2 regions of the Streptacidiphilus sp. MAP5-3 genome follow, and region 2 is predicted to be linked to the other one. Evidence: riboswitches for the same ligand, from Rfam matches in the RefSeq annotation. Region 2 holds a riboswitch; the other holds the start of a gene.
The links. A riboswitch is a leader RNA that binds a small molecule or an ion and turns the genes downstream of it on or off. The one in region 2 is predicted to bind magnesium.
Positions count from the first base shown of each region.

Region 1: another riboswitch for magnesium. It lies ahead of ABH928_RS12915 (NRAMP family divalent metal transporter); the one in region 2 lies ahead of ABH928_RS32875 (MgtC/SapB family protein).

Region 1 is NZ_JBGCCL010000006.1:276,492-286,276, reverse strand. Features, by position in the region: gene ABH928_RS12920 (HAD-IC family P-type ATPase) at 1-1,381, opposite strand, end outside; M-box (ykoK) riboswitch at 1,609-1,800, shown strand; gene ABH928_RS12915 (NRAMP family divalent metal transporter) at 2,073-3,722, shown strand; gene ABH928_RS12910 (hypothetical protein) at 3,863-4,186, opposite strand; gene ABH928_RS12905 (hypothetical protein) at 4,550-5,791, shown strand; gene ABH928_RS12900 (NUDIX hydrolase) at 5,889-6,509, shown strand; gene ABH928_RS12895 (DUF6542 domain-containing protein) at 6,658-7,374, shown strand; gene ABH928_RS12890 (LCP family protein) at 7,367-8,992, shown strand; gene ABH928_RS12885 (Crp/Fnr family transcriptional regulator) at 9,157-9,785, shown strand, end outside.
Region 2 is NZ_JBGCCL010000036.1:42,175-51,959, reverse strand. Features, by position in the region: gene ABH928_RS32880 (uracil-xanthine permease family protein) at 1-99, shown strand, start outside; gene ABH928_RS32875 (MgtC/SapB family protein) at 245-970, opposite strand; M-box (ykoK) riboswitch at 1,351-1,530, opposite strand; M-box (ykoK) riboswitch at 1,744-1,922, shown strand; gene ABH928_RS32870 (hypothetical protein) at 2,325-2,660, shown strand; gene ABH928_RS32865 (helix-turn-helix domain-containing protein) at 2,690-3,085, shown strand; gene ABH928_RS32860 (hypothetical protein) at 3,183-3,956, shown strand; gene ABH928_RS32855 (metal ABC transporter permease) at 3,969-4,841, opposite strand; gene ABH928_RS32850 (metal ABC transporter permease) at 4,838-5,743, opposite strand; gene ABH928_RS32845 (metal ABC transporter ATP-binding protein) at 5,745-6,674, opposite strand; gene ABH928_RS32840 (metal ABC transporter solute-binding protein, Zn/Mn family) at 6,694-7,656, opposite strand; gene ABH928_RS32835 (hypothetical protein) at 7,908-8,165, shown strand; gene ABH928_RS32830 (site-2 protease family protein) at 8,178-9,308, opposite strand; gene ABH928_RS32825 (SDR family oxidoreductase) at 9,527-9,785, shown strand, end outside.

The DNA of each region.
Region 1 (9,785 bases), on a different contig from region 2:
CACCGAGACCGTCGAGACCGTCGAGCACCGACCCGGACGCGCTCGCTGCCGAACCCGAGCCCGCCTCGGCAGCGGCCAGCAACGCGTCGTCGACGGCGTCGAGTTCGGGCGGGTCGCCGAGCTCGGCGCAGATCAAGCTGTTGACGGCCGCCCAGCGCAGAACCTCCGGATCCGGACGGCCCGTCGCGTCCACGGCGGAGCGGAGGGTGAGCCGGTCCCGGGTCAGGGTGCCGGTCTTGTCGATGCAGACGACATCCAGCGCGCCGAGGTCGTGGACGGCGGTCAGCCGTCGGGCGAAGACGCGGCCCCTGGGACCGCGACGCAGCACGGCCGCCTGACGGGCCAGTGCGGCGGTCACTACCAGCAGCAGCATTTCGGGCGTCAACCCGACACCGACGGCCGCCGCATACGGCAAGGCCTCCCAGCGGTGGCCGTCCACCAGCGCGCCGACGAGCAGACCGGCCGCACCCGAGACCAGGGCGAGCCGGAGCAGCAGCCCGGACACCTCCCGCGCGGTCCCGTCGAACGCGGTCCGCCGCTCCCCTGCGGGCGCTCCCGCGCCCGACCCGGGCCGGCGGTCCGAACCTGCACACGCCCGGACCTTCGCGCGTGCCCCGGCGCTCGACGCCGCATTCGCTCCGGCGCTCGGCGCCCGATTGGCTCCGGCGAGGAAGGTGTCCGCGCCGGTCGCCAGGACGACGCCCACGCCGGTGCCGTGCGCCACCACGCTGCCGCGCAGGCAGAGCCGGGCGTTGTCCGGCGAGACCCGGCCGGTACGCACCGCGCCGCCACGGCCTGCGGCACGCTTGGGCACCGGCTGGCTGACGCCGGTCAGCAGCGCCTGATCGACCGTCAGCCCCTCCGCACGCAGCAACAGCAGATCTGCGGGGACCCGGTCCCCGGGAACCAGCCGCACCACGTCACCGGGGACGAACTGGTCGAACGGCAACTCCCGTTCGACCGATGACCCAGACCGTGACCCCGACCGTGACGCCGGTGACGGCGCCGGCCGACGGCGCAGCACCGTCGCCGTGCTGCCCACGTCGACGAATCGCCGCAGCGCGGCGGTCTCGCGCTCCGCCCGCAACTCGCCCACCAGGCGCAGCGCACAGCCCGCGGTGATCAGCAGCAGCAGGACCGCGGTGCTGGTGAAGGCCCCGGAGACGGCCGTCGCTCCGGCCAGGAGACAGAGGGTCATCGTGTAGGGGTCACGGAGCAGCAGCGCGACCCGCCGGGTACGGGTCGGACGCGGCGGCAGCGGCAGGGTGTTCTCGCCGTGCGCGGCGAGCCACAGTTCGGCGGTCTCCTCGGGCAGCCCCCTCCGGCTCGTCCCGAGCGCCCGCAGCACCTGAAGATCCGTCAGTTCGCTCAGTGCGCTCACCTCGCGGGGATCCACGCGCCGGGCGGACGGGGCCGAGGCAGCCAGGGGAACCTGGTCAGCGGAAAGGGCGGGAGCACCGTCCTTGCGGCGGTCCCGGCGTGCCCGCAGATCAGTCGGACCGGTCAGCGCTGCCTCCCCATCTCCACTTCGGCACCAGCGTAAACGCGCAGCCCGTAAGCATTTGACAGTGCCCTTACGCAAGGGCCATCATATGAATGTTCATTCATGAGACACCTCGTTCGGTGAGGCGTCTCCACGGACACAGGCCACTGATCCCAACCGTCGAGAGACGCTCCGGATCAGGACACCTCCTCCCGACCTAAGGGTTGAGGCCAAGTGGCTGCGCAGGCGGACCTGTCCCAGAACAGGCCTCGCGCTACGCCGTGGAGTGCCAAAGCTCTGACGAGTTGGGGTGTGCCGGACACGGCTGATGCCGTATTGGTCCGGGTTCGGTGTGCCCCCTGCCGCTGCGACGCGCGACGCGTCACGACCGGAGGGAGGCGAGAAGCAGTGGACTGCAGTCCGAGTAGCCCGGGCCATAAACGGCCCCACATCCGCTTGACCTCGTCTTCTTTCGGCATGCGGTAACCACCTGCTGATCCTTGATCCTTCTGCGCGCGCGGACGCTCGCAGGGTGGATGGATGCTGCATGCCCTCCGATCGGCCTTCACGGCCACAGGGAGGGACCATCATGACCACCACGATCGACCCGAAGGTCCAGGGCGACGCCGCCCGCACCACCGCGGTGCTGGACGACGCGCACCTCGGCGACATCCGCGGCGCGCTCGGCACCATCAAGCTGGACGACCACGGCGACCGCCGCGGCCTGTCCGCCAAGCTCAAGACGCTGCTCGCGATCGTCGGCCCCGGCCTGATCGTGATGGTCGGCGACAACGACGCCGGCGCCTTCGCCACCTACGGCCAGGCGGGCCAGAACTACGGCACCCACCTGCTGTGGACGCTGCTGCTGCTGGTCCCGGTCCTCTACGTGAACCAGGAGATGGTGCTCCGCCTCGGCGCGGTCACCGGCGTCGGCCACGCCCGGCTCATCCTGGAGCGGTTCGGCAAGTTCTGGGGCGCGTTCAGCGTCATCGACCTGTTCATCCTCAACGCGCTGACGCTGGTCACCGAGTTCATCGGGATCACCCTGGCCGCCGGCTACCTGGGGCTGCCCAAGGCCGCCGCCGTGGTGCTCGCCGCCGCGATCATCGTCGCCTCCGCGTTCACCGGGTCGTTCCAGCGCTTCGAGCGGATCGCGATCGCGCTCTGTGCCGGATCGCTGCTGCTGGTCCCGATCTACTTCATGGTTCACCCGAAGACCTCGCAGATGGCGCAGGACTTCGTGGTCCCGAACCTGCCGGGCGGCCAGGGCCAGCTGGCCACCGTGATGCTGCTGATCATCGGCATCGTCGGCACCACCGTCGCCCCGTGGCAGCTCTTCTTCCAGCAGAGCTACGTCATCGACAAGCGGATCACCCCCCGCTTCATGAAGTACGAGAAGGCCGACCTCTGGATCGGCATCGTGATCGTGGTCATCGGTGGTGCGGCGCTGATGGGCGCCACCGCCGCCGCCTTCGCGGGCACCAAGGGCTTCGGCAACTTCACCGACACTGCGGGCCTGGCCTCCGGCATCGCCGCCCACGCGGGCAAGGTCGCCGGTGTCCTCTTCGCCGTCGCGCTGCTGGACGCCTCGATCATCGGCGCCTTCGCGGTCTCGCTCTCCACGGCCTACGCCATCGGTGACGTCTTCGGCATCAAGCACTCGCTCCACCGCGGCGTCAAGGGTGCCAAGGGCTTCTACGCCGTCTACGCCGGCCTCGTCGCCCTGGCCGCCGGCATCGTGCTGATCCCCGGCTCGCCGCTGGGACTCCTCACCGAGGGCGTGCAGACCCTCGCGGGCGTGCTGCTGCCCTCCGCCACGGTCTTCCTGCTGCTGCTCTGCAACGACAAGCAGGTGCTCGGCCCGTGGGTGAACGGCCCGAAGACCAACGCCTTCACCTCCGCCGTGATCGGCATCCTGGTCACCCTGTCGATCATCCTGACCGCGTCGGTGCTCTTCCCGAACATCACCGCGGGCGCGATCCTCGACATCATGGCCGTCTGCGGCGTGGTGGGCGTCCTGGCCGCCGGGTACGCGCTGACCAAGCGCCGCACCGCGACCAAGGAAGACCCCATCGACCGCACGGGCCGCGACGACTGGCGGATGGCTCCGCTGGAGACGCTGACCCGGCCGGTCATGGCCACCGGCCGCAAGATCGGCATGAGCGCGCTCCGCAGCTACCTGCTGGTCGCGATGATCCTGGTGATCGTCAAGATCGTCGAGGTCGCCCTCGGCCACTGAGCCGAGCAGTTCCACACACCGCACGAGCCCGGTCCGGCCCCTCGGGGTCGGACCGGGCTCGCGTGCTGTTCCCGGGCGAACTTCCGGGGCGGAGTTCCGGGCGAAGTTCCCGTCCGAGAATGACCGAGAACGAGCGGTTGTCAGTCCGAGAAGCGTCCGGCGATCCACTCCGCACCACGGCGGGCGGCGACGAGCCGACGGTTGCGGCGGGTACGCGGCTGCGGCAGCCGCAGCGGCGAGGTCGGGCTCACGGGCGATTCGGAGGAGCGAGGGAGGGCGCGCTGCGCCTGGGCCGCCTCGGCAGCGAGGCGGGCACCGGCCTGGCCGAGCTCGGCCAGCAGCCGCTGCCGACGTCCCGTGCCCCTGGCCCGGAGCCAGGCGGTCCACAGCCCCTCGATCTCACCGACCACAGCGGCCAACCGCAGCTGCGACCGGCCGTTCTCACGCGACTCCCCCGACTGCACCTGAGAGTGCTTCCTCTCTCCCTGCACACAGATAAGCCAGTTGCTTATGTGCGCAAGTATAGAAAACACATCCGCTGATGCACCTTCAAAGCCGCTTCGGCCAAGGGCAGTCGGGACCGAGGGGGTGCCAGGCTACTCGTGCAGCTGTGGCGACGGCGTGCCGAGCAGATGGTGGAACCACCGGCCGGTGGGACGCACACGAGCCAACGCACATAATCTTTTCATTCACCGCCTAGGATGGCGTGAACCCGGGGGAATTGACCGACAAATCGGGCGAAAGAGAGCAACGTGAGGCGAGCCGGCGAGGCAAAAACCCTCCCCGACTACCGCGACTACCGCGCGGACTCGGGCCGCATCGCACGACTGCCCGTGCGACGGCACAACGCGCTGCTCGCGGGGTGGACGGTGCTCTGGTTCGTCCTGGTCGTGCACAGTGGCGGGGTGTCCTGGCACTACCTGCGCCAGGGCGAACAGCTGCTCTTCGGCAGCGATCCCGGCGGCGGGCTCTCCCTCTACGCCAACCACCCCGAGCTGCAGATCGGACCGTTCAGCCTGCTGGTGGCGCGGATCTTCGCGCCGTTCCCGCCCGCCACCGGCGAGTTGTTCGCCGAGGGGACGATGGCCGGACTGGGCCTGGTGATGGTGATCCTCGTCGGGCGGACCGCCGCCCAGCACTACCTCGGGACCGGCACCAACCACCGCCGTCTGCAACAGCGGATACTCATCGCCGGACTGGCCTTCATCCCGATGTGGATCGAGGTCACCGTCCGGTTCGCCCATCTCGACGACGCGCTGGCGCTGTTCTGCTCCACCCTGGCCGTCCACGCCCTGGCCCGCGGCCGGACCTGGGCGGTCGCCGTCTTCCTGGCACTGGCCGTCGACGCCAAGCCGTGGGCGCTGCCGTTCGCGGTGCTGCTGATGGCACTGCCGTCCGGCCGACGGCGCGGCCCCCTCCTCCTCTTCTGCGTCCTGGTCGCCGCCGCCTGGCTGCCGTTCTACCTGGGCAATCTGGACACCATGGCCGCGGCCAAGTTCGCGATTCCCAACCAGCCCGCGTCCTCGCTGCGGTGGCTCGGTGTCAGTGCGCCGTCCACGCCGTCGTGGGACCGGCCGGCCCAGTTCGCGCTCGGGGGACTGCTGGGGGCGCTCGCGGTGTGGCGGGGCCGCTGGCCGGCGGTGATCCTGGTCGGCGCGAACGCGCGCATCCTGCTGGACCCGAGCACCTACACGTACTACAGCGCCTCGGTGCTGCTCGGCACGCTGATCTGGGACGCCGTCGGACAGCGGCGACTGGTGCCGTGGTGGAGCTGGATCGCCCTGCTCTCCCTCTACGGCGGTGCCCTGTTCATCCCCGACGCGCCGACGCGCGGGCTGGTCCGGCTGGCGTTCGTGGTGGTCTCCGTCGCCTACGTGCTGCTGTGGCCGTCGAGGAACAACCGCACCCGCAAGCGCCGTCGCGTGGCGGAGTCCGCCTCGACGGGGGAGTCCGGGGCGACCGGGGAGTCCGGGGCGGACGCGCCGCCGACGGGGGCGTGGGACGGTTCCGGTGCGCGGGCGCACGTGGTCGCACCGCGCCGCTCCCCGGAGCTTGCCGACGCCTGGTGAGAACCGGGGGACAGAGCCTGGGCGCGGAGCCCGGGTGCTGCGACCAGCCCCGTCAACCTGGCCGTACTACCCGTGAGTTCGCCGATACGCTCGGCGAATGACCCAGATGACTGAGCGCCCTGACGATCCGGCAGAACTCGTTCCGGTGCGAGTCGACCCTGCGGAGCTCGCCGCCCTGGCGCGGCGCTACCCGCACCTGCACGCGCCGCAACGCTGGGCCTGGGGCAGTCTGGACGCCCGGTTCTCCGCACAGCTGCCCGAGGACCGGCTCATCACCAACATCCATCTCGTCGGGTTCCAGGACGACGGCGTGGTGCTCTGCCGCGACGAGCGCGACCACTGGTTCCTGCCCGGCGGGACGCGGGAGCAGGGTGAGAGCGTCCACCGCTGCCTGGCCCGCGAACTGCGCGAGGAGGCGGGCGCGCGGATGCTCGGCGCACCCGCGTGGATCGGCGCGCACCACTGCGTGACGGACAACCCGCGCCCCTACCGTCCCTGGCAGCCGCACCCGGAGAAGGCCTGGCTGTGGGGCTGGGCGGAGGTCCTGGTGGACTCCGAGCCGACCAACCCCGACGACGGCGAACCGGTCGTCGAGGTCCGCGTGGTGACGCCTGCGGAGGCCCAGCGGCTGCTGGTCAGGGAGCGCGAGCCCTGGTGGTCCGAGCTGGTGGCGCTCGCCGTCGAGTCCCGCGCCGGGGCGCGCACGCTGGGGAATTGACTGCTCGACGCGCCCCGTCACAGGCGTGACAGCGACGCCACCTTGCGGAACGATGTATGCCCTCTGTGCGTGTGTTGCACCTGGTACGCCAGAGCTGAGGGGATATGCCCGGTACACACCGCCTGTGGTGAGCAGTGAGAGGAGTGGAATGGCCGAGCAGTTGGCTCTGTCACACCCCGAGTCCGCCCGACCGCGACCTCCGCAGCGCGCTCAGGCGGGCACCCGGCCGAACCCCCAGCCCAAGCCGCGGCGGGCGTCGCGCTGCGGCGGACACACGGCCAAACCGCCCCAGCGCCGGGGCTGGCCGGTCGCCCGCCCGAAGCCGGGCTGGGTCCTCGTCGGACTGCCGCTCCTCGGCGCGGGCGTCGACGAGGTGCTGGGCAACCCGCTCGGCGTGGTCTTCGCCCTCTGCGCGGCGCTCGGCACCGCGTGGGCGGCACTCCTCTGCACCCGACGCGGACTGTGGTGGGTGCTGCCGATGCCGCCCCTGCTGGTGGCCGCGATCACGGTCGTCTCCCAACTGGCTCTGCACGGCGACCAACTCGCGGGCGGCCGGTCCCTCGCCACGGCCTCGGTGAAGTGGGCGGTCACCGACTTCCCGATCATGGCGAGTGCCGTTCTGGCCGCCGTGGCCGCCCTCGGCCTGCGCCGGGTGCTCGCGCTGCGCAGCGGCGAAGGCAGTGCGGTCCGCCCGCAGGACGCCCGCCCCCGCAGCGTCCGTCCCCGCGTCGTCCGCCCGCGCCGCGCGGACGCGGACGGAGGCCCGGCGTCGGCAGCGGCCTCAGCAGCGGCCTCCAGCGCGGCCGATGCCCAGCCGCAGGATCCGAGCCAGGTCCCCGTCCCGCGAAGGAACCACCATGGCTGACCGCCCCCGCAACCGCGCGGTGGGCCGTCGGTCCGCTCCGTCGCTGGTCCAGGCCGGACGCGCCGCCGTCGCCACCGCCTCCGCGGGCGTGCTGCTGGTCAGCGGCATCTCGTGGTTCGCCTACAACTCGCTGACGGACGGCCTGAACACCTCGGACGCCCTGGCGGTGGCGCAACGCCACGCCCCGCCGAAGATCGACAACTCGATCAACCTGCTGCTGATCGGCCTCGACAGCCGCAAGGACATGAACGGCAACGACCTGCCGAAGCAGTTCGTCGAGCAGGACCTGCACGCGGGGTCCAGCGACATCGGCGGGTACAACACCAACACCCTGATCCTGCTGCACATCCCGGCAGGCGGCGGCAAGGTGCAGGCCTTCTCCATCCCGCGCGACGACTACGTCCAGACGCTCAACGGCGACGGGACCAGCCAGGGCTTCCACAAGGTCAAGGAGGCCTACGGCATCGCCAAGGCCGCCGCCGAGCCCGCCCTCAAGGCGCAGGGCCTCACCGGCGCCGCGCTGGAGCAGCAGAGCCGCGAGGTTGGCCGGGAGGCGACGCTGGCCACCGTCCAACAGTTCCTCGGCATCCGGATCGACCACTTCGCCGAGGTCAACCTGCTCGGCTTCTACGACATCGCCCAGGTGGTCCAGCCGATCACGGTCTGCCTCAAGCACGCCACCAAGGACCCGGCCATGGCGGGCCAGGGCTCCGGCGCGGACTTCCACGCCGGCTACAACACGCTGGACGCGGCCCAGGCGCTGGCCTTCGTCCGCCAGCGCCACAACCTCACCAACGGCGACCTGGACCGCACCCACCGCCAGCAGGCCTTCATCTCCTCGGTGATGTACAAGCTGAAGCAGGAAGGTCTCTTCAACGACCTGGGCAAGATGCAGTCCCTCTTCGACGTGGTGAAGAAGGACGTGGTGCTCGACTCGCAGTGGAACATCCTGGACTTCGCCCAGCAGGTCCCCAGCCTGACCGGCGGCAACGTCGTCTTCAACACCCTCCCGATCCAGGGTTTCGCCACCCGCAACGGGGAGTCGGTCAACCTGGTCGACGAGCTGCAGATCCAGCGGATCATGCAGCGCCTGACCGGCCACGACGCGAGCCCGGCGGCGACGCCCGCGTCGTCCTCGCCCGCGTCCGGTGGTAACGGCGGCAGCGGCGGCGGGTCGGCGCCGCAGCAGGTCGCACCGGCGACGGTGGACGTGCTGAACGGCTCCGGGATCACCGGTCTGGCGGCGCAGAAGCTGAAGTCGCTGGTCGACGCGGGCTGGTCGCAGGGCCGGACCGGCAACGCCGCCCCGCACACCCGCACCGTGGTCCACTACGGCAGCGGCGCGCAGCAGGCCGCCCAGCAGATCGCGGCGAAGCTCGGCGGCAGCGGCATCACGGTGGCCTCCTCCAGCGCGGTCGCCCCCGGCCGCGTCGAGGTGGTCCTGGGCACGGACGCCACGCCGACGTCGCCCGGCGGCGCGGCGGCCTCCGGCGGGTCGGGCGGTGGGGCGGGCGGCCCCGGCGGCTCGTCCGACGGAGCGCAGGCCGGGACGGTTTCCGACATCCCCTTCCAGGGCTCGGCGGTCGAGATGGGCCAGGGCATCCCCTGCGTGGACTGACGGGCGCCCGGCCGGGCGCCCAGGGTCAAAACGGACTCTTGTGCGACCCGGCTAGGAGATCCGCAAACACGTAGGACACACTTGTTGTGATTGATCGCACTGTTTCCCGGTCGGGCATGATGGGGAACGCACCTCAAGCCTGCACGGCCGACTAGGAGGACCGAGTGGACGACGTTCTGCGGCGGGCACCGCTCTTCACCGCGCTGGACGATGAACAGTCAGCGGAGCTGCGTGCCTCCATGGCGGAGACCACGCTCGCGCGCGGCGAGTCGTTGTTCCACGAGGGCGACCCGGGCGACCGGCTGTACGTCATCGTCGAGGGCAAGGTGAAGCTGCACCGCGCTTCGGCCGACGGCCGCGAGAACATGCTCGCGGTGGTGGGCCCCAGCGAGATGATCGGTGAGCTCTCTCTCTTCGACCCGGGCCCGCGTACGGCGACGGCCTCCGCGCTGACCGAGGTCAAGCTGCTCGGCCTGGGCCACGGCGATCTGCAGCCGTGGCTGCAGACCCGCCCCGAGGTCGCGATCGCGCTGCTGCGCGCCATCGCACGCCGCCTGCGCCGGACCAACGACGTCATGTCGGACCTGGTCTTCTCCGACGTCCCCGGCCGCGTGGCCAAGGCGCTGCTTGACCTGTCGCGCAGGTTCGGCGTCCCGTCGGACGAGGGCATCCACGTCGTCCACGACCTCACCCAGGAGGAGCTGGCCCAGCTGGTCGGCGCGTCCCGCGAGACGGTCAACAAGGCGCTCGCCGACTTCGCGCAGCGGGGGTGGCTCCGCTTGGAGGCTCGCGC
Region 2 (9,785 bases):
ATGCGGCAGGCCGCGACGGCGGGACAGGCCGGACAGGCCGAGGCCGACGGGACGCAGCCGACGGAGGGTCAGACCGGTTCGGGCTCGGCCACGGACTGACCTGAAGGCTTTCGCTCACCCACCTCGTGTCAGCAACCGGGCTGCGGCGGCGACTTCGCCGTTGATCCGGCGTCGTGGGATCGGCACGGTGGCACCGCCTCTCGGTGGCCGGGGTGTGGGCAGGGGCGTGCGGGCTGAGCGGTCGTCAGGCGAGGGCGGACTCGCCGTTGGCCTCCTCCTCCAGATGCCAGTGCAGGTCCAGCACGCCCGGTTCCAGGGAAAGCCGGGTGACGACCGGCTCCAGCGCCTTGCCCGCATCCCCCTCGACGGTGACGGTCGCGCGGAGGCTGGCCACGTCCTCGCCCTCCCGGGTGGCACGCAGCCCGGCGGGAGTGAGACCGGCGCCGGTGAGTGCCTGCAACAGCAGGGCGCGGATGTGCGACTCGTTGCGACGGCTGCAGCGCAGGTGCACGGTCACCCGGCTGCTGGTGTCCGGGTCGGACCCGGCCGAAGGCGCCCGGTCCAGCAGCCGCCCGGCCGGGCGGAGCACCAGGTGGACGGCGAGTACGGCGAACGTCCCGACCAGCGCCAACTGGAGCCGCCCGGACGCCGCCAGCACTCCGACGGCCGCCGAGCACCACAGCGTGGCAGCGGTGTTGAGCCCGCGCACGCCGCCGCTGTCGCGCAGGATCACGCCACCGCCGAGGAAGCCGATGCCGGACACGACGTAGGACGCGACGCGGGTGGGGCTGCTGGTGTCCCCGGCCGCGACGCTGTAGAGGACGAACAGCGTCGCGCCGGTGGCGACCAGCGCGTTGGTGCGCAGCCCGGCCATCCGGGCGCGCCACTGTCGTTCGACGCCGATCAGTGCGCCGCAGCCGACGCCGGTGCCGAGACGGATCAGGAATTCGGCGGTGGTCAGGGACTGCACAGCCCGGACTCCTTCGGTGGTTCGTGTTCGGTGGCTCGTGTTAGGTGGTTCGTTTGCGTGGTCGGGCCGAGTATGCGTGGTCGGAGCCGTCCTGCTGGGGAACTCCAGACGTCGGCACGTCGGCGGGACGTCTCCCCCCCGTCACGTGGGCAGACGAAAAGCGGACCTGGCGGAAGGATCGGGAAATTCCTCGGACCGAATGCGGGCAGCACAAATTCACACCCGTGGCCGGAACGGCGAAATGACCGGATCAGGCCATGCGTGTGCGTACCCGTGTGTCAGGAACTGCCTGCTGCGGGACCGGTCGAGCGCGGATGCGGACTACTGCCAGGTTTCATCAGGCCCCACCTCCCCAGGTCAGCGCACTCCCGTGCGGAACACCGACACCTCCCACGTAAGAGCTTCGGCACTGCACGGCGTGTCCCGCCCATCGGTCGGGCGGGAAGCCACTTGGCCTCAACCCTTAAGCCGGGAAGAGGTGTCCTGACCCTGGGCGTCTCTCGACGTCGTCGGGTCAGTGGCCTGTGTCCGTGCAGACGCCTCACCGAACGAGGTGTCGCAGGAGAAGTGAACCGACCCACGCGGGGGAAAGTCAACCCGGCACGTAACAATCAGCCGCTCCGGCAGTTGCACATCGGTCGCAGGTGGACGGAGGAATGAATTCCCGTCAGCCACAGAAGTCACCGGACAACGGCGACAACAACACGTCAAAGAATCCGGGAACTTGCTTCACCACCGAATCACTGATCTATGCTGAGGGCGTTGAAACGAAGAGGGCACCTCGTTCGGTGAGGCGTCTTCACGGACACAGGCCACTGATCCCACCCGTCGAGAGACGCTCCGGATCAGGACACCTCCTCCCGACCTAAGGGTTGAGGCCAAGTGGCTTCCCAGTCAGCGCACTTGGGATCACGCCGTGGAGTGCCAAAGCTCTGACGAGTTGGGGTGTTCCGGCTACCGCGTCCTGTCGCGGTCTCTCACAGCCGGTCCGCTCCTTGCCGCGTCGCATCGGTGCCACGCGCACCACGGCCGGAAGGAGGCGAAGTCATGGACGACAGTCCGAGTCCATGTCCGGGCCGACCCCTGCCCGGCCATCCCGCCGAGCCTGGTCCGGCCCGCGTTCACCGCTGACCGCACGCCCGCGCCGTCCGCCACGCCGTCGACGGCGTCGTGGCGCGGGCACGCCTGCCCAGAAGGAGCCTCTTCGTCATGACCGTGATGTCCTTTCGCCCGCACACCCCGCACACCAGCCCGCACACCACCCCGCAGACGTCCGGCCGTCGCCCGCACGACGTACTGCATGACGTAGTGCGCGGCGCGCTCGGCCGACTCCGGCACATCAGGGCCTCCCGCCGTGTCCGCCGAGGCGTCGCTCGCCCAGGCCACCGTCACCGCGCTGCATACCACCGCCGCCGAGCCTTCGACCGCGTACGGGACACTGCGCCTCGCCCTCCACGACGGCGTCGAGCGCGTCTACCTGCTCGACCCGCACGACTTCGCCGCGACCACCTCCGCCGAGGTGGCCTACGACGCGCGGGTCCACGCCGCGTACATCCTGGCCGCCCAGGGCCACCGCCCGGAGTGGCTCGCGCCCCACCTCGACCTGCCGCTCTCCGCCGCCCGCGCGATCTGCGCCCGAGCGGAGCGCCACGGCCCACGCGGCCCGCGCAACGCCGTCGCACGCCGCTGAGCCCATCACCTACCCGGAAGGACCCCCCCGTGACGGTCACCTATCAGCGCGCACACCAGCACCGCGAGCTGTCCGCTGCCATCCCGCCGACCCGCCTGCCTTCGGCCGGCCGCAGGCCACCGGTCCCGGTGGCGGTCCCGCCACGCATCGAGGTCGACCGGCGGCGCCGCCGGGCCGTCGCCGGCGGGCGGCCCCTGGACCTGACCCGGCGTCAGTTCGACCTGCTGGCCCATCTGGTCGTCAACGCGGAGCTGGTCTTCTCGCGCACCCAGCTGCTGGAACTCGTCTGGGAGCAGCCGGACGTCGACGACGGCCGGACCGTCGACGTCCATGTCGCCCGGCTGCGCCGGAAACTGGGCGATCCGTACCGGTGGATGCTGGCCACCGTGCGCGGCGTGGGGTACAAGTACGACCCCGCGCCGTAGCCGCGGCGGCGCAACTGCGACGTTGTTGCAGGTAGAAGGCTCGGGCATCTGTCTTCTCATCTTCACGGATGCGAAGATGATTGTGTACCGTGGTCCTGTGAACACGCTTCCTGCCCTGCTGCTCGCGGCCGGTGGCGTCGGCTTCGGCCACGCCGTCATGCCGGACCACTGGCTGCCGCTCGCCGTCCTCTCCCGCACGAGGCGCTACCGCACCGGGCGAGTCGTCCGGCTGTCGCTCGCCGCCGCGCTGACGCACGTCCTCGTCTCGCTGCTGCTCGGCGCGGTGCTGGTGGTCGTCGGGCTCCAGTTCCGCACGACGGTCGCCCGCCACACCGACCTCGTCGTCGGGGGCGTGCTGCTGGTGACGGGCGCGGTCTTCCTCGTCCTGGACCTGCTGGGCAAGGGCCACGGCCACAGCCACGACGGCGACGGCGGGCACAGCCAGGGTCACGGACGCGGACACGGACACACGCACGACCACGGGCACGCCCCCGACCACGACGGCCGCCACACCCACGCCGTCGGCACCACGGCGGTTCTGGACCGACCGAAAGCGGAACACGAGCACAGCCACCCACAGCGCAGCCCGCGCGGGCTGGCCGGGCTGCTGATCCCCTTCGGGGCCGCAGCCTCGCCGGATCTGACGATCCTTCCGGTCTTCCTCGCCGCAGGCGCGCTCGGAGCGACGGCCGCGGTCGGCTCGCTGGTCGTCTTCACCCTGGTGACGATCGGCACGATCGTCGGTCTGACCGTCGCCGCCGCGCTCGGGGCGCGGATGCTGACGACACCGTGGATCGACAAGCGCGCCAACATGCTGACGGCGGTCACGCTGCTGGTGATCGGCGCGCTGGTCGCTCTCGGCTGGATCTGACCTGCGCGTTCGCTACACGGCTGCCTCAGCCGTCCGCGCGCGCCGACCGGCCGGGCGGGGCAGGTAGGTCGCGGCGTAGACGAGGGTCGCCGCCGCCATGATGCCGAAGCTGGGCGGGCACTGCGGGATCCACGCGGCGGCGGCCAGACCGGCCCACATCTCCGCGACCGCCAGGCCGCCCGCCAGCGCGAGGCCGACGAAGGGCCGCTGCGTCATCCGCAGCGCCGCGCCCGCCGGGGCGGCCAGCAGGCCGAGCAGCAGCAGCGAACCGACGGCCTGGGTCGCCTCGCCGGCCGTCAGGCCGACCAGGGCCAGGAAGCCCAACCCCAGCGCCTTGACCGGGACTCCACGCGCGGCGGCGACGTTCTCATCCAGCGTCGCGAAGAGCAGCGGCCGGGCGATCAGCAGTACCAGCGCCGTCACCACGAGCGCGATCACGACCGCGACCGTCGTCTGGCCGCCGTCCAGGCCGAAGATCGAGCCGAAGAGCACCGAGGTGCCCGCGCCGCCGTTCCCCATGCCGCTGGCCGAGGTGGTGTAGAGGGTGAGGAAGAACGAGCCGAGGCCCAGGATCCAGGCGAAGGCGCTGCCGATCACCACGTCGTCCGCCTTGCCGCGGCGGCCGATACCGCCGAGCAGCAGACCGACCAGGACGCAGGCGACGAAGAGGCCGAGCCGCAGGTCGTATCCGGCGGCGAGTGCGGCCATCGCGCCGGTGAAGGCGACATGGCTCAGCGCGTCCCCGGTGAAGACCTGCGCGCGCAGCACCAGGAAGAAGCCGACCAGCCCCGCCGCCAGTGCGATGAACGTGCCCGCCAGCAGCGCGTGCTGGAAGAACGGCTGGGTCCACGCGGAAACCGCGAGGGACATGGTCGGGGCCGTCATGCCGCACCTGCCAGGGTCGGGACCGCGCGTCGCCGCTCGGCGGCCGCGGCCAACGCCCGCACGCCGTGAGCGAGCAGGAAGAGCGCGAACGCGAACGTGGTGACGAAGAAGCCGAGCGGGTAGTTCCAGTACCAGCCCGCGAACAGACCCAGCCAGGTCACGCCGAAGCCGATGACGACGGTGAGCAGCAGGCTCAACCCCGGCCGGGCGGTGAGCACCTGGGCCGTCGCGGCGGGCAACACCATCAGCGCGAAGACCAGCAACGCGCCGGTGATCTGCGCGGCCTCGGCGGTCGCGGCACCGAGCAGCACCAGGAACGCCACCGACAGCGCCCGCACCGGCACCCCGCGCGCGGCGGCGACCTGCGGGTCGACGGAGGCGAAGAGCAGCGGGCGGCCGATCACCGCGAGCACGCCCAGCACCACGACGCCGGCGACGGCCAGCGTCGTCACCTGACCGGTGGTGATGCCGGTGAAGTTGCCGAAGAGCAACGCCTGCGGGCCCTCCAACAGGCCCTTGTAGAGCGCCATGAAGAGGTATCCGCAGGCCAGCAGGAAGGCTTGGACGGTGCCGGTCGCCGCCGACTCCTCCGAGTCGCCGGGCTGACCCCCGCGGTTGCGTCGGAGCATGGCCAGCACCAGCGCGGCGGCGATGCAGAAGCCGAAGTAGCCGAGGCTGAGCGCGAATCCGGCCAGCGTCGCGAACGCCGCGCCGGGAAAGGCGACGACGGACAGGGTGTGCGCGGCGAAGGTCTGCCGCCGCAGCACGACGTACCAGCCGACGACGCCCGCGACGACGGCGACGATCGCACCCGCGCGGAAGGCGTTGAGCATGAACGGGTACGACCACATGACCTGGAAGTCGTAGAGCAGGTTCCAGGAGAACGGAGGAGCGGATCCCATCTCAGCCACCCGCTCCGGCGGGTGCTCCGGCGCTCGCGTCTGCCCGTGCTCCGTGCACTCCGGCGTGTGCGCCGGTGCCCTCGGGCTGTCCGACGACGACGAGGCGGCCGTCCTGGGTGGAGAGGACCTCGACCGGGGTGCGGTAGAGGCGGGTCAGCGTCTCGGAGGTGATCACCTCGGTGGGCCGGCCGCTGACGGCGCCGCCCTCGGCGATGTACACGACCCGGTCCAGGTGGTGCAGGATCGGGTTGACGTCGTGCGCGACCATGACCACGGCGACCTGCTCCTGGTGGCAGATCCGGCCGATCAGCGCGGCGACGGCGCTCTGGTTGGGAAGGTCCAGGCTGTCCAACGGCTCGTCCAGCAGCAGCACTTCGGGCTTGCGGACGAGGGCCTGCGCGATCAGCAGCCGCTGCTGCTCACCGCCGGAGCACTGCCCGATCGGGCGGTGCGCGTACGCGCTCGCGCCGACCAGCTCGATCACCTCACGGACCCGCTCGCGCGCGGCATGCCGGTTGCGCGCCCAGGGCAGGGGTATGCCCCAGCGGTCGCCGTCCAGGCCCATCCGGACGATGTCGACGCCACGGATCCGCAGGCTCGGGTCGAAGCTGCGGCGCTGCGGCAGGTAGCCGACGCGGCTGCCCGCCTCGCCGGGCCGACGGCCGAGCACGCGTATCTCGCCCTCGGCGGCGGGCACGACGCCGAGCAGCACCTTGACCAGCGTGGACTTGCCGACGCCGTTGGGCCCGAGGACGGCGACGAACTCGCCCGCCTGCACCTCGAGGTCGACGCCGGACCACAGCGTCCGCCCGCCCACGCGCACGGCGGCGCCCCTGAGGCCGACGACGGGCGCCGCGGCTTCGGTGGGCGTCGGGGTGGCCTTCTCGACGGCCGGTGCTTCGGCCGGTGCTGCGTCAGCGGGTGCGCTCACGGGGGGAGGATTCATGGCGTCACTTCCCGGTGGCCTGGTGGAGAGCCTGCTCCAGGCCCTGGAGCTCGGCGACCTGCCACTGCTGGAACGTGTCGTTCGCAGGGGCCAGGGTCTCGGTCACCTGGGCGACCGGAATGCCCTCGGACTTGGCCAGGTTGACCTGCGCGACCACATCCGGGGTCGAGTTCTGGCTGTTGTAGACGTAGACCTTGATCTGCTTGTTCTTGATCTGCTGGTCGATCAGCGCCTTGTCCGCGGCGGTCGGGTCGGTGCCCTCGCTCATCGCGTCCAGGAAGGTCTCCGGCGTCATCATCTTCAGCCCGAGGCCCTCGGCGAGCGGCGTGACGATCGACTCGGACGCCCCGATCGGCGTGCCCGCGTACTTCTGCTTGATCTGCGCGATCAGCTGGTTGTACTGGGCGAGGGTCTGCGTCTCGAAGGTCTGCTGCTGCGCGTCGAAGTAGGCGGCGTCGGCCGGGTCGAGCTTCTTGTACTCGTCGGTGATCGCGGCGATGACCTGCTTGACGTTGTCCGGCGAGTACCAGCGGTGCGGGTTGCCGCCCGGCTTGATCCCGACGAGGTCGCCGACGTTGAGCTCCGCGCGGCCCGTGCCCGGGTTGGTGGCCAGCAGCTTGTCCGCCCACGCGTCGTAGCCGATGCCGTTGACGATGGCCAGCTGCGCCGTGGTGACGGTGCGGGCGTCGGAGGCGGTGGGCTCGTAGGAGTGCGGGTCCGTGTTCGGGTTGGTGATGATGCTGGTCACATGCACGTGCGAGCCGCCGAGCTGGGTGGCGATGCTGCCCCAGAAGTTCTCGGCCGCGGCGACCTGGATCACCTTGCCGCCGGAGGCGCCCGAGGACCCCGCGTTGGTCCCGGCGGGTGCGGTGGTCGCGCAGGCGCTGACCGAGGCCACCAGCGCGACCGCTCCTGCACCCAGCGCCAGCTTGGTGGTACGACGGCGGAAGGTGGCGGGCGCGGGCATGATCAGGGACCCCCTGGGCTGGGACGGCGGTGCGGCGACGTCTTCAGGTTAACTTGGAAACGGTTTTCATCGTAGCCCGAATGGGTGTGAGATGAAAACCGTTCCCGCCGTCACCCGTCCGAGTGGCACACGCCGGGCTCGCCGCTTGGCCCGCCGGGCCGCGCCAAGGCCGCATCAGGGTCTGCCGCCGTAGCGCTCGGAACGCGTCAAGGACCGCCCCACGCGGGCCCGGACGGGGGTGAACTGGTGCCATGACTCATCCAGTGATGGTCCTCGACGACACCCGCGACAGCCTGTCGGCCCTCGGCAACCTGGCGACCCCGGCGTACCCAGCATTCCCCGCCGCCGACGCGCGGGCCGGGACCTCCTTCGTGCAGACCGCCTCACAGACCGCCACGCAGCCCGTCGTCGGCCCGGTGAGCGGCACGGTGAGCGGCACAGATGACGAAGAGGACGAGGTGTTCGCCCTCACCGGCCACTGCCGGATGTCCATGCACTTCCAGCTGTAACCAGCAGGCCGCTCAGGTCTGCGTCCCGGGGACGAACCGTCCGCCCCGGACCAGCCGGGCCAGGTCGAGCGTGGTGACGGTGCCGACCAGGAGGCCGCCGTCCAGGACGAGCAGCGGAAGCCGTCCGCGGCTGTCGTCGAGCGCGTCCAGCAGATCGTCCTGGGTCGCCGCCGTCGCCCAGGTCGAGACCGGGACCGCGACGTCCCGCAGCCGCACGTCACCGCGCCGACCCGGCGGGATGCCGAGCAGTGTGCGCCAGCGGACCACACCGCTCGGATAACCGTTCAGGTCCACGACTGGGACCGCACCGAGGCTGCGCCAGGTGGTGCTCTCCTCGAAGACGCGGTCGACCGTGGACCAGTCGGGGCGGGTGAACGCGGGCGTGGTCATCGCCTCGCCGACCCGGACGCCACGCGCGGACGCCGCCAGCGCCGCGTGCCGGACCTCGGCCGAGGCGGCCACCATGAGAAACGCCCCTACCAGCAGCAGCCACACGCCCGCCGAGCCGGTCGCGGTGCGCAGCAGCACGATCCAGCCGCCCAGCACCAGTGCCGCGCCCAGCACTTGACCACACCGACCGGCCTGCCGCTCGGCCCGGTCCCGGTCACCGCCGCGCCACCAGAGTGCCGCCTGCAGCACCCGGCCGCCGTCCAGCGGGGCACCGGGCAGCATGTTGAAGACGGCGACCAGCAGGTTGACGACACCGGTCCAGATCAGCACCGCCGCCGGGACGTCCCAGTCCAGGACGTTCAGGGCCAGCAGCGCCGCGCCCCAGGTGGCCGCCGCGAGGAGCAGGCTGACCACCGGGCCGGCGAGCGCGACCAGCAGCTCCCGGCCGGGGCCGTGCAACCGTCCGATCCGGGTCACGCCGCCGAGGCCCCAGACGGTCATGTCGTCGACCCGCGTCCCGGCCCGTCGGGCGACCACGCCGTGGGCGACCTCGTGCAGCACCAGGCTGGCGATCAGCAGCAGCGCCCCGACCAGGCCGCCGAGCAGGTAGACGCCGGAGGAGCGTCCCGGCACCCAGGCGGGGAGGACGTTCCCGGCCAGGCCGAAGGTCAGCAGGACGACGAGCAGCGGCGCGCTCCAGTGGACCCGCAGCGGGATCCCGAAGAGCCTGCCCAGGGGCACGGAACCGTTCATGGCCGCCGCCTCCCTTCCCTACACCCTCCCCTGGGATTCTGCGCCCGGGGGACGCGCTCAAACCGGGCTCGGGGGCGTGGTCCCGGGCGCACCTGGCACACCGCGCCGAGACCCTCTAGGTTGGGGCCGCGCAAGATCACCCCACGCCCACGCCCACCCGCACGCCCGCACCCACGCCGCAGCAGTCCCCGTTGCCCCAGAGACTTTCGGAGCCCGCCGTGAACGATCTCTTCTCCGTCGCCGGAAAGACCGCCCTGGTCACCGGAGGTACCCGGGGCATCGGCCTGATGATCGCGCGCGGACTGGTCCAGGCGGGCGCGAAGGTCTACGTCAGCTCGCGCAAGGCGGAGGCCTGCGAGGCCGCGGTCAAGGAACTCGCCCAGTACGGCGAGGCCGTGGCGCTCCCGGCCGACCTGGCGCAGGCGGACGAGTGCCGCCGCCTCGCCGAGGAGCTCGCCTCCCGCGAGGAGCGGCTGC